DNA from 4 places in the Exiguobacterium sp. TDN 0502 genome. Region 2 is predicted to be linked to each of the others. Evidence: riboswitches for the same ligand, from Rfam matches in the RefSeq annotation. Region 2 holds a riboswitch; each other region holds the start of a gene.
The links. A riboswitch is a leader RNA that binds a small molecule or an ion and turns the genes downstream of it on or off. The one in region 2 is predicted to bind thiamine pyrophosphate.
Positions count from the first base shown of each region.

Region 1 (2,200 bases), on a different contig from region 2:
CGCCGACCGGATCAAGGACAATCGGCACGTTTAAACGTGCTGCTTCTTTTGCGGCCAACCGCTGGGATGCCTGCATGTCTGCATCCAGTGTTCCGATGTTCAACACGAGTGCTTGTGCGAGACCGACCATTTCCTCTACTTCACGAATATCCTCCGCCATGACAGGCGACGCTCCGACTGCTAATGTCATATTCGCACAATCGTTGATCGTAACCGTATTCGTCAGATGATGAATCAATGGTTTCTGTTCAAGAATGGTCGTAAACATGTGTATCCCTCCAAAGTGAATGAAAATGATGTGTGGGTCCGATGCCTTGTCCGAGCGCAAATCCGTGACGGATCGCCTCCGTGACGTAGTGCTTAGCCTGACGTACACTAGTTGGTAAATCTTCTCCAAGCGCCATTCGTGCCGCAATCGCTGCTGATAACGTACAGCCGGTTCCGTGAGTGTGTTGATTGTCTAACCGTTCCGATGTGAAGTGATGTTCCTCCACTCCATCAAACAACAAATCCGTCGCAGCTCCCGGTAAGTGACCCCCCTTTAGTAAGACTGCACCTGTCTGCGTAGCTAACTGATGCATCGCCAGTCGCATTTCCTCTAGATTGGTCACCGCTTGTGCCGTTAAGCGCTCAGCTTCCGGTAAATTGGGTGTGATGAGGGTCGCAAGTGGCAGTAAATCCGAAATCAATGCTTGTTCAGCTTCTGTCCGCAATAGGGCATGTCCGCCTTTTGCGACCATGACAGGGTCTAGTATGATCGGAACGGTCTGTTCGCGAAGATGTGTAGCAATGACACGGATCGTCTCTGCATTCGAGACCATACCGATTTTGATGGCATCGACACGAATGTCTGAAAAAATCGATGATAATTGGGCGTCGACGATTTCCGGTGACAACTCTTCCACCGCTTGAACACCCAGCGTATTTTGTGCCGTGACGGCTGTCAGGACGCTCATTCCATAAACGCCTAACGCCGAAAATGTTTTTAAATCGGCTTGAATCCCGGCTCCACCACCGGAGTCGGACCCTGCAATCGTCAGTACATGTTTCATGTTCCTCTCACCTTCCGATCGAGCAATGTAAGGGAGTCGTTACCGAAAAAAAAAGCGCCGACTGCTGTAAAAAAGCAGTCGACGCTATCCGAAAGCGTTATATCCGCATTTCGGTATCCGTTCGGCTCAACTTTCCTACGCTGGTATTATCCAGTTCAGGTAATAGGGTCGAAAACAGATTGGTTTTCCTCTCAGCCGGATTCCTCCAGCTCCCCTAGTTGCTCAAGTATTCGTTTCGCCTTAACTGTAGCATAGAGGGCAAAAAAAAACGAGCCGAAGCCCGTTTTAGATTACAGATATGCTAATGGATTCACTGCATTCAAAGGAGATGAGGCACTGTATTGATAACCGCCGACATGTAATTCGAAATGCAAGTGTGGTCCTGTCGAATTCCCTGTACTACCGAGTGTTCCGACTTGCTGCCCTTGAGAGACCGCCTGCCCCGCATGAACGGATAATGAACTCATATGCGCGTAGACTGTCGTATACACTTTTCCATCAATGAAATGCGAAATCATGACGTGATTGCCGTAAGGTCCACCACCTGAAGCTGTAATGACCGTTCCGGCTGCTGCTGCGACGATCGGAGATCCGACTGCCCCGCGGAAATCAACACCGTTGTGGAACGTATAGCCGTTCACACCGCTTGCTGGTCCGAATCCTTGCGAAACGCTACCAGAAGATGGTCGAACGAATTTTCCACCGCTCGAAACAACAGGAGCCGCAGTCGAAGTCGTCGTTCCTGCATTCTTACCTGTTTGTTTGGCTGCTTGCGCGTTCGCCTTAGCGGCTTGTTCGGCGGCTGCTTTTTCAGCTGCGGCTTTCTCTGCTGCTGCTTTTGCTGCCGCTTTCGCTGCTGCGATTGCACGTTCCTGAGCTTCGAGTGTCGCTTGAAGTTCTTTGGCATCTAACAATTCTGTCGTGAACTTCGTCTTTCCTTTTCGTAATTTTTTGAGCGTAGCACTGCGTTCTTTCATTTGTGTTTTTAAAGATTTCTTTTGTTCGATCAATACTTTCTTTTCTGCCACTTGTTCCGCTTTTTTCTCGACAAGCGCTTGTTTAGCTTCTGCCAACTTCTGTTGTGTCGCAATGTAATCAGAAATCATCTTATCATCTTGTTCCGCGATTTTTTTACCCGCCATGACACG
Region 1 covers NZ_JBOZGJ010000006.1:119,421-121,620, forward strand. The annotation lists gene thiM (hydroxyethylthiazole kinase) at 1-268, opposite strand, end outside; gene thiD (bifunctional hydroxymethylpyrimidine kinase/phosphomethylpyrimidine kinase) at 249-1,052, opposite strand; TPP riboswitch at 1,168-1,278, opposite strand; gene ACRPK8_RS08595 (murein hydrolase activator EnvC family protein) at 1,343-2,200, opposite strand, start outside.
Region 1: linked by a shared signal. The riboswitch ahead of thiD (bifunctional hydroxymethylpyrimidine kinase/phosphomethylpyrimidine kinase) and the one ahead of ACRPK8_RS07525 (ECF transporter S component) in region 2 are both predicted to bind thiamine pyrophosphate.

Region 2 (2,200 bases):
GAAGAAAAAGAATTGCTTAAAATCGTCCGAGAAAACGGGGAGAACGTCTTAATCTCACTCAAACTCGACGGTAAAAATATTAACGTCTTGATTAACCGCCGTGATATGGATGTCTTCACACCAACTGTCGATCACGTTGAATTCATCGCCGTGAAAATGGATGAAGAGACAGAAGTGGAAGCAGACGTCGTACTCGTTGGCGAAGCAGCTGGAGCAAAAGTCGGCGGATTCCTATCACAGACACTCTTTAAAGTAACCGTTGCAGCAACACCAGATAAATTACCAGAGAACGTCGAAGTTGACGTCACGAACCTCGAAATCGGTGATTCGATTTCTGTCGCTGATCTTCCAGAGGAAAAAGATTTCCGCATCGTCACGGAAGGTGATATTCAAGTTGCGGCAGTCGTCGAGTCGACACTCGAGCAGGATCTTGAAGAAATCGAAGAAGCAGAAGCTGAGGCGCAAGCGGAAGCTGGCGAAGACAATGAAGCGGAAGCAACAGAAGAATCTTCAGAAGAAGCAGCTGAAGACAACGAAGACAACAAATAAGTTCTTCAACGATACGCCACTTGTGGCGTATCGTTTTTTTGTGTCTTGACAATAGACAGAAGATTGCCTAAAGTGAACAGCGTATCAACTATTCACTATATCCACTAGGGGAGCCCATTTGGCTGAGACGATTCACTTCGGACCCTTCGAACCTGATCTAGTTCATACTAGCGTAGGAAAGTGGAGCGATCACATCCAATGACTCCTGCTGCGCGCAGTTTTTCTGAGGACCGCTCTCTTTTTTACGGAGGGCGGTCTTTTTTGGCATCTCCCCTATCCTAAAGGAGGACGTATTTGATGAAACACTGGAAAATGAAAGAAATCATGGTCATGATGATGCTCGCTGTCGCTTGCGGGGTCATCTATCTTGGCTGGTCGACGCTCTATTTACCAATCTCCGCCATCTTCGGACCTGTCGGTGCCAACTGGATGTTTGGCATCTGGATCATTGCGAGTCCGCTCGTCGCAGCAATCATCCAAAAGCCAGGTGCCGCTCTGATCGCGGAAATCGTCGCAGCAGCCGTCGAATTGTTCACGGGGAGTCACTTCGGTTTATCCGCTCTTCTAATCGGTGTCTGCCAAGGGCTTGGCGCGGAACTCGTCTTTGCGATGACGCGTTATCGCCGTTATGACACCTGGACGTTGATGTTATCAGGTGTCGGAGCCGCTGTCGGGAGTATCGTCTACAGTCTGATCGCGAACGGATTCGGTTACTACACGACGACGACGTTGCTTGCGACGATTGGCTTACAATTGATTAGTGGTGCGTTACTCGGCGGTTTACTTGCAGCGATTCTCGTCCGTCGCCTTGTTGCGACCGGTGTCTTGAACGGATTTGCCGCAGGACGTGCGAAACGGGAAGTCGCATGATTACTGTCGACGATCTCAGCATCCGTTATCCGGCGCAGGAGAAACAGGTCCTCGATCATGTATCGCTGACGATCAATCAAGGGACGACGCTCCTACTTGGACGAAGCGGGAGTGGGAAGACGACACTGCTTCATGCCCTTGCTGGACTGACACCGGAGACGATTGAAGTCGAACAGACCGGAACCGTTACCCGGTCCGGTTCGGTCGGAGTACTGTTTCAAAATCCAGAAGAACAGTTTTGTATGGAAACGATCGGACGGGAAATCGCCTTTAGTTTAGAAAACCGGTCGATTCCACGCGAAGAGATGGATGAACGAATTGAGCAGTTACTGGCACTCGTTGGTCTCGACCTCCCCTTCTCGACACCTGTTTCGAGTCTTTCTGGGGGAATGAAACAACGCCTCGCACTCGCTGCGGTTCTGGCACTCGAACCGACGATCTTATTACTCGATGAACCGACGGCTCAGATTGATCCAATCGGACAGGGCGAGTTGATGGCATTGATCTTCCAAATTCAGAAGGAACACGATTTGACCATTGTCTTGATCGAGCACCAACTCGATGTCTGTCTACCGTACGTCGATCAGGTCGTCTTGCTTGAGGACGGATCGATAACTGAGATAGCACATCCGCGCGAGCTATTCCCGCATGCTTATGAACGCCTTCAAACGAAAGGGATCGCTGTCCCGTCGCTCTTTCCTTATACAATCAAGACATTACCAGCGGAGGGACCACAAGCGGAGCGACTTCGTGTGACGCCACCTCCAACTACAGCTGGTCT
Region 2 covers NZ_JBOZGJ010000005.1:85,211-87,410, reverse strand. The annotation lists gene ACRPK8_RS07530 (50S ribosomal protein L25/general stress protein Ctc) at 1-549, shown strand, start outside; TPP riboswitch at 646-745, shown strand; gene ACRPK8_RS07525 (ECF transporter S component) at 847-1,419, shown strand; gene ACRPK8_RS07520 (ABC transporter ATP-binding protein) at 1,416-2,200, shown strand, end outside.

Region 3 (2,200 bases), on a different contig from region 2:
GTCATATGAAAGAGGCCGTGGATCATCCACGGCCTCTTTTTGTATGATTGTTCTATTCCTTAAGCGTCCGCATCATTAATAATTCGCCTTGATGGAGCGCTACTCTCGCTTGTGAGGCACACCATTCATTACTGACGGTCAATGAACCTCCGACCGGAACGGGATGGGCATCGAGCGGATATTTGACTCCAGCTAAGCTTAAGGTCGACGGTACAAGTGGAATGAATGATAGATAATGATAGCTTCCGGCTTCGACTGTATACGCTCCCGCTGCCAAATATCGTACCTCTTCTCGTTTCGTCACGAGTCGTGCCTCTGGATATTGCTTCAATAGATATACATTTTGGACGGTCATGTCGAGCCGCCCACCTGTCGCCCCGATGATGATGATCTCTTCATGCTGTTCCCTCTCAGACACTGTACGAAGGGCAAGTTCGAGATCCGTCTCATCTTTCTCGGCCGGATGAACGATTGCCCCTTCTGGTACATAACCAAGCGAATCAAAATCACCGATTGTCAGGTCGCATGTCAGCCCAAACGATTCGACCGTCTGAACACCACCGTCGACACCGAAGATGAAATCACCTAGCTGACAAAACGTCCGTAAATCCGGTACTTCTTCTCGCGGACCGGCACAGACGAGAATCGCCCGCATCTCAGACACCTCGTGCCGAATAACGGAGTAAGCGTGGCGCAGTCGTAAATAGAATTCCTGCTACGATTCCACATAAGATGTACGAGGGAACCATATACGTTGCGTTATAGACGAAAGAGTATTCCACGACTGGACCTTTTGCATACTTGGCAAAAAAGACGATTCCACTGATGACATGACAGATATAACGGAGACCGGCGCCTAATAACGTCGCAAGAAGAACGAACGCCATCAAGCTTTTCTTCTGACCATTTTGCGCTGCTTGTCTGACTTGACGTGCAAAGAGACCACTCAGTCCGACGACGCCATACGCAATCGTGTAATCGAGCAATGGTTGGACGATTGTCAACACTTGCGGCGCGAACATCAATTGAATCGTACCGACGAGCGCTCCCGTGACGACACCACCGACGACGCCGTGGCGGAATGCCATGACGAAGATCGGTAGCATCGCTAAGCTAATCGAACCACCCTGTGGCATTTTGAATGGAATCAGCAAATCAAAGACGACTCCGAGACTGGCGAAGATGGCAATTTCCATCATCATTTGTAACCGTTTCATGTTTATTTCCTCCTTCATGGTTAAAGAGGACGCAAAAAGGCAGTACGACGAACGCCGTACTGCCTGCGTGCGCCACATCCCTACGTCCGTCTGAACGGAACAGGTTCGAAGGGTTAAAGTCGAAAAGACTCCTCTCAGCCGCTTTTTAAGCGACACCCCTTGCGGTCATCATATTTCGTTTTCTCGTTCTTATTATACGGCAGCCCCTTGACGAATGCTAGTGATCGCTTCCGCATAATCCGGTGCATTGTAGATTGCCGATCCTGCAACGAGAACATTCGCACCGTTTTCGATACATTGTTTAGCGGTTTCCGGATTAACGCCACCATCAATCTCGATTTCGAATGCCAGACCACGATCTGCTTTCATTTGCGCGAGTGTTGCAAGTTTCGGCATGACGCTCTCGATGAACGCCTGTCCGCCGAAGCCCGGATTGACCGTCATCAACAAGACCATATCGACATCCTCAAGGACATGCTCAATCGTTGATAGCGGCGTGTGGGGGTTCAAGACGACCCCTGCCTTTGCACCGGCTGCTTTGATTTGTTGCAAGACACGATGGACATGGTTCGTCGCTTCGACGTGGAACGTCACGATATCTGCCCCTGCCTTGACGAAATCTTCGACGAAACGTTCCGGCTGGTCAATCATTAAATGGACGTCAAGGACCATATCCGTCTTCTGACGTAAACTGCTGAGTACGGGTAATCCAAACGAGATGTTCGGGACGAACTGACCGTCCATGACGTCGAAATGGATGTAGTCGGCTCCTGCTGCCTCGACGGCTTTGACATCACGCTCAAGATTTGCAAAATCTGCTGATAAGATTGATGGTGCAATTTTAATCATCTTCAATACCTCCGGGCTCGATTCTTGATTTCGTCTATAAACATACCATAGTTCTCATAACGAGAGGACATGATTTCTTGTGCTTCGACCGCTTCCTTGACGGCACACCCCGGTTCATTCAGATGCAAGCACCC
Region 3 covers NZ_JBOZGJ010000002.1:173,015-175,214, forward strand. The annotation lists gene ACRPK8_RS04075 (thiamine diphosphokinase) at 53-655, opposite strand; gene thiT (energy-coupled thiamine transporter ThiT) at 657-1,217, opposite strand; TPP riboswitch at 1,278-1,387, opposite strand; gene rpe (ribulose-phosphate 3-epimerase) at 1,410-2,066, opposite strand; gene rsgA (ribosome small subunit-dependent GTPase A) at 2,069-2,200, opposite strand, start outside.
Region 3: linked by a shared signal. The riboswitch ahead of thiT (energy-coupled thiamine transporter ThiT) and the one ahead of ACRPK8_RS07525 (ECF transporter S component) in region 2 are both predicted to bind thiamine pyrophosphate.

Region 4 (2,200 bases), on a different contig from region 2:
CATGCAGAACTCAAACAACAATTAGCAGCGATGTCGACGTCTGAAAAGATCGATCAACTGCTCTATATCGGCGTTGCGGGTACGGAACTTTCAGCAGCCGATCGGCAGTTGTTGCGGACGCATGCGATTGGTGGTGTCTTACTGCTCGGCGGAAACATCACGTCAGAAGAACAACTTTTGACGTTCACCCGTGCGATTCAAGAGACGAATCAAAAGCCGTATGCGTTCGTCGGGATTGACGAAGAAGGTGGACGGGTCAGCCGGGTGCCGGATCAACGATTACGTCTGCCGACGAGTCAACAGATGGCGCAAGGCGCGGATACGGCGAAAATGGAAGACGTCGGAAGCACGCTTGGTCATGTATCGCGGTATTATGGATTCAACATGGACTTTGCACCGGTCCTTGACGTTAACAGTAACCCGAACAATCCGATCATCGGTGACCGTGCCTTAAGTGCTGATCCGAAAACGGTCGCGTCTTTGGGTACTGCCCTGATGCACGGGATGCAGGAGACGGGTACGATTCCGGTCGTCAAACATTTTCCCGGTCATGGCAACACGAGTGTCGATTCCCATGTCGGTCTGCCGAAAGTGACAGCATCGAAGGAAGAACTGAAGCGGACGGAACTCGTCCCGTTTCAAGAAGCAATCCAAGAAGGGGCAGAGATGGTAATGGTCGCTCATATTCTGTACCCCGCGTATGACGATACACATCCATCCTCGCTCTCAAAAGCTGTCCTGACCGACCTCTTGCGTCAGCAGCTCGGCTTCAAGGGCGTCATCATTACGGATGATCTCGTCATGGGAGCGATCACGAAACAATACGGTCTCGCGGAAGCGGCACGGCAGGCACTCGTTAACGGCGCAGACATGGCGATGTTTTCAGAAGCGGGTGCTTATACGAAGGTCCATACTGAAGTCATGCAAGCGGTGAAGGATGAGGCGTTAACGATGAAAATGCTTGATGCCAAAGTAATGCGGATTCTGAAGCTGAAGCAGACCTATGCCGATAGCCAGAAGCAACAGCGCCCGACGAAATCGGATCTCGTTCAGCAAGTCGAAGCGCTCAACTAGGACTAGCGAAGCGAAACGACTCATGCTAGACTAATGGGGCAAGCCAATTAAACACGAAAAGACACTAGGGGAGTCTCCCAGCAGACTGAGACGGAAGTATCCGGACCCTTTGAACCTGATCTAGTTCGTACTAGCGGAGGGAAGTGGCTCGAAACCTTAGATATCCTTAGCGCTTCAGCGCATTTTCGGACCACTCCTTTCAACATCGGGAGTGGTCCTTTTTCGTATGGAAAGGAAGAACATGATGCGTTTACATCTGATTTCGACAGGATCCATCGATCCACGTGATGGGGTGAAAACCTTTCAATCGCTTCAACCTTACACGGATCAGCTGCACCTACGGGAATCGAATTTATCGGCGGCAGAATTGCTTGATCTGATTGAAACACTCTTTGCGCAAGGGTATTCCCCTGATCAGTTAACGGTCCATGACCGGGTCGATGTCGCCCATGTCGCTGGCATCGGTGTGCAGTTAACACGCCGTTCCTTACGTGTCCGCGATGTAAGGCGTCACTTTCCGGATCTGACAATCGGTAAATCCGTTCATTCACTGGCAGAGGCACTGGCGGCAGAAGCAGAAGGAGCCGATCGACTGCTCTACGGTCATATCTATCCGACGACGTCGAAGCCGGATCTTCCACCACGGGGTGTTGATGCTCTGAAACAAGTCGTCACCTTCACGACGAAACCGGTCATCGCCATCGGCGGCATCACACCAGATCGCATTTCTGAGATTGCAGGGACCGGTGCAGCAGGAATCGCGGTTTTGTCCGGTATTCTCGGTCAAGCGGACCCGCTTGCTGCGATCAAGCGTTATCAGGGGGTGCGGGTATGACGGATCACATCATCATTGGTGGTGGAGTCATCGGTTTGACACTTGCTTACAGTCTCGCCTGTCAAAACGAATCCGTTCTTGTCCTTGAGCGCGGAACATGCGGGCAAGAAACAAGTCGCGCGGCTGCCGGGATGCTTGCGACAGACATCGAGCTGAGAGAAGAATTGCATGCACTTGCCGCGCGAAGTCGTCGTCTGTATCCGCTGCTCGCACGTCGTCTCGAGCGGGAGACCGGGATTGATTGTGGCTACCGGGAACAACCGTTTTTATTGAAACGAAACGGAAGAGAGT
Region 4 covers NZ_JBOZGJ010000004.1:91,906-94,105, forward strand. The annotation lists gene nagZ (beta-N-acetylhexosaminidase) at 1-1,074, shown strand, start outside; TPP riboswitch at 1,131-1,233, shown strand; gene ACRPK8_RS06280 (thiamine phosphate synthase) at 1,316-1,909, shown strand; gene ACRPK8_RS06285 (FAD-dependent oxidoreductase) at 1,906-2,200, shown strand, end outside.
Region 4: linked by a shared signal. The riboswitch ahead of ACRPK8_RS06280 (thiamine phosphate synthase) and the one ahead of ACRPK8_RS07525 (ECF transporter S component) in region 2 are both predicted to bind thiamine pyrophosphate.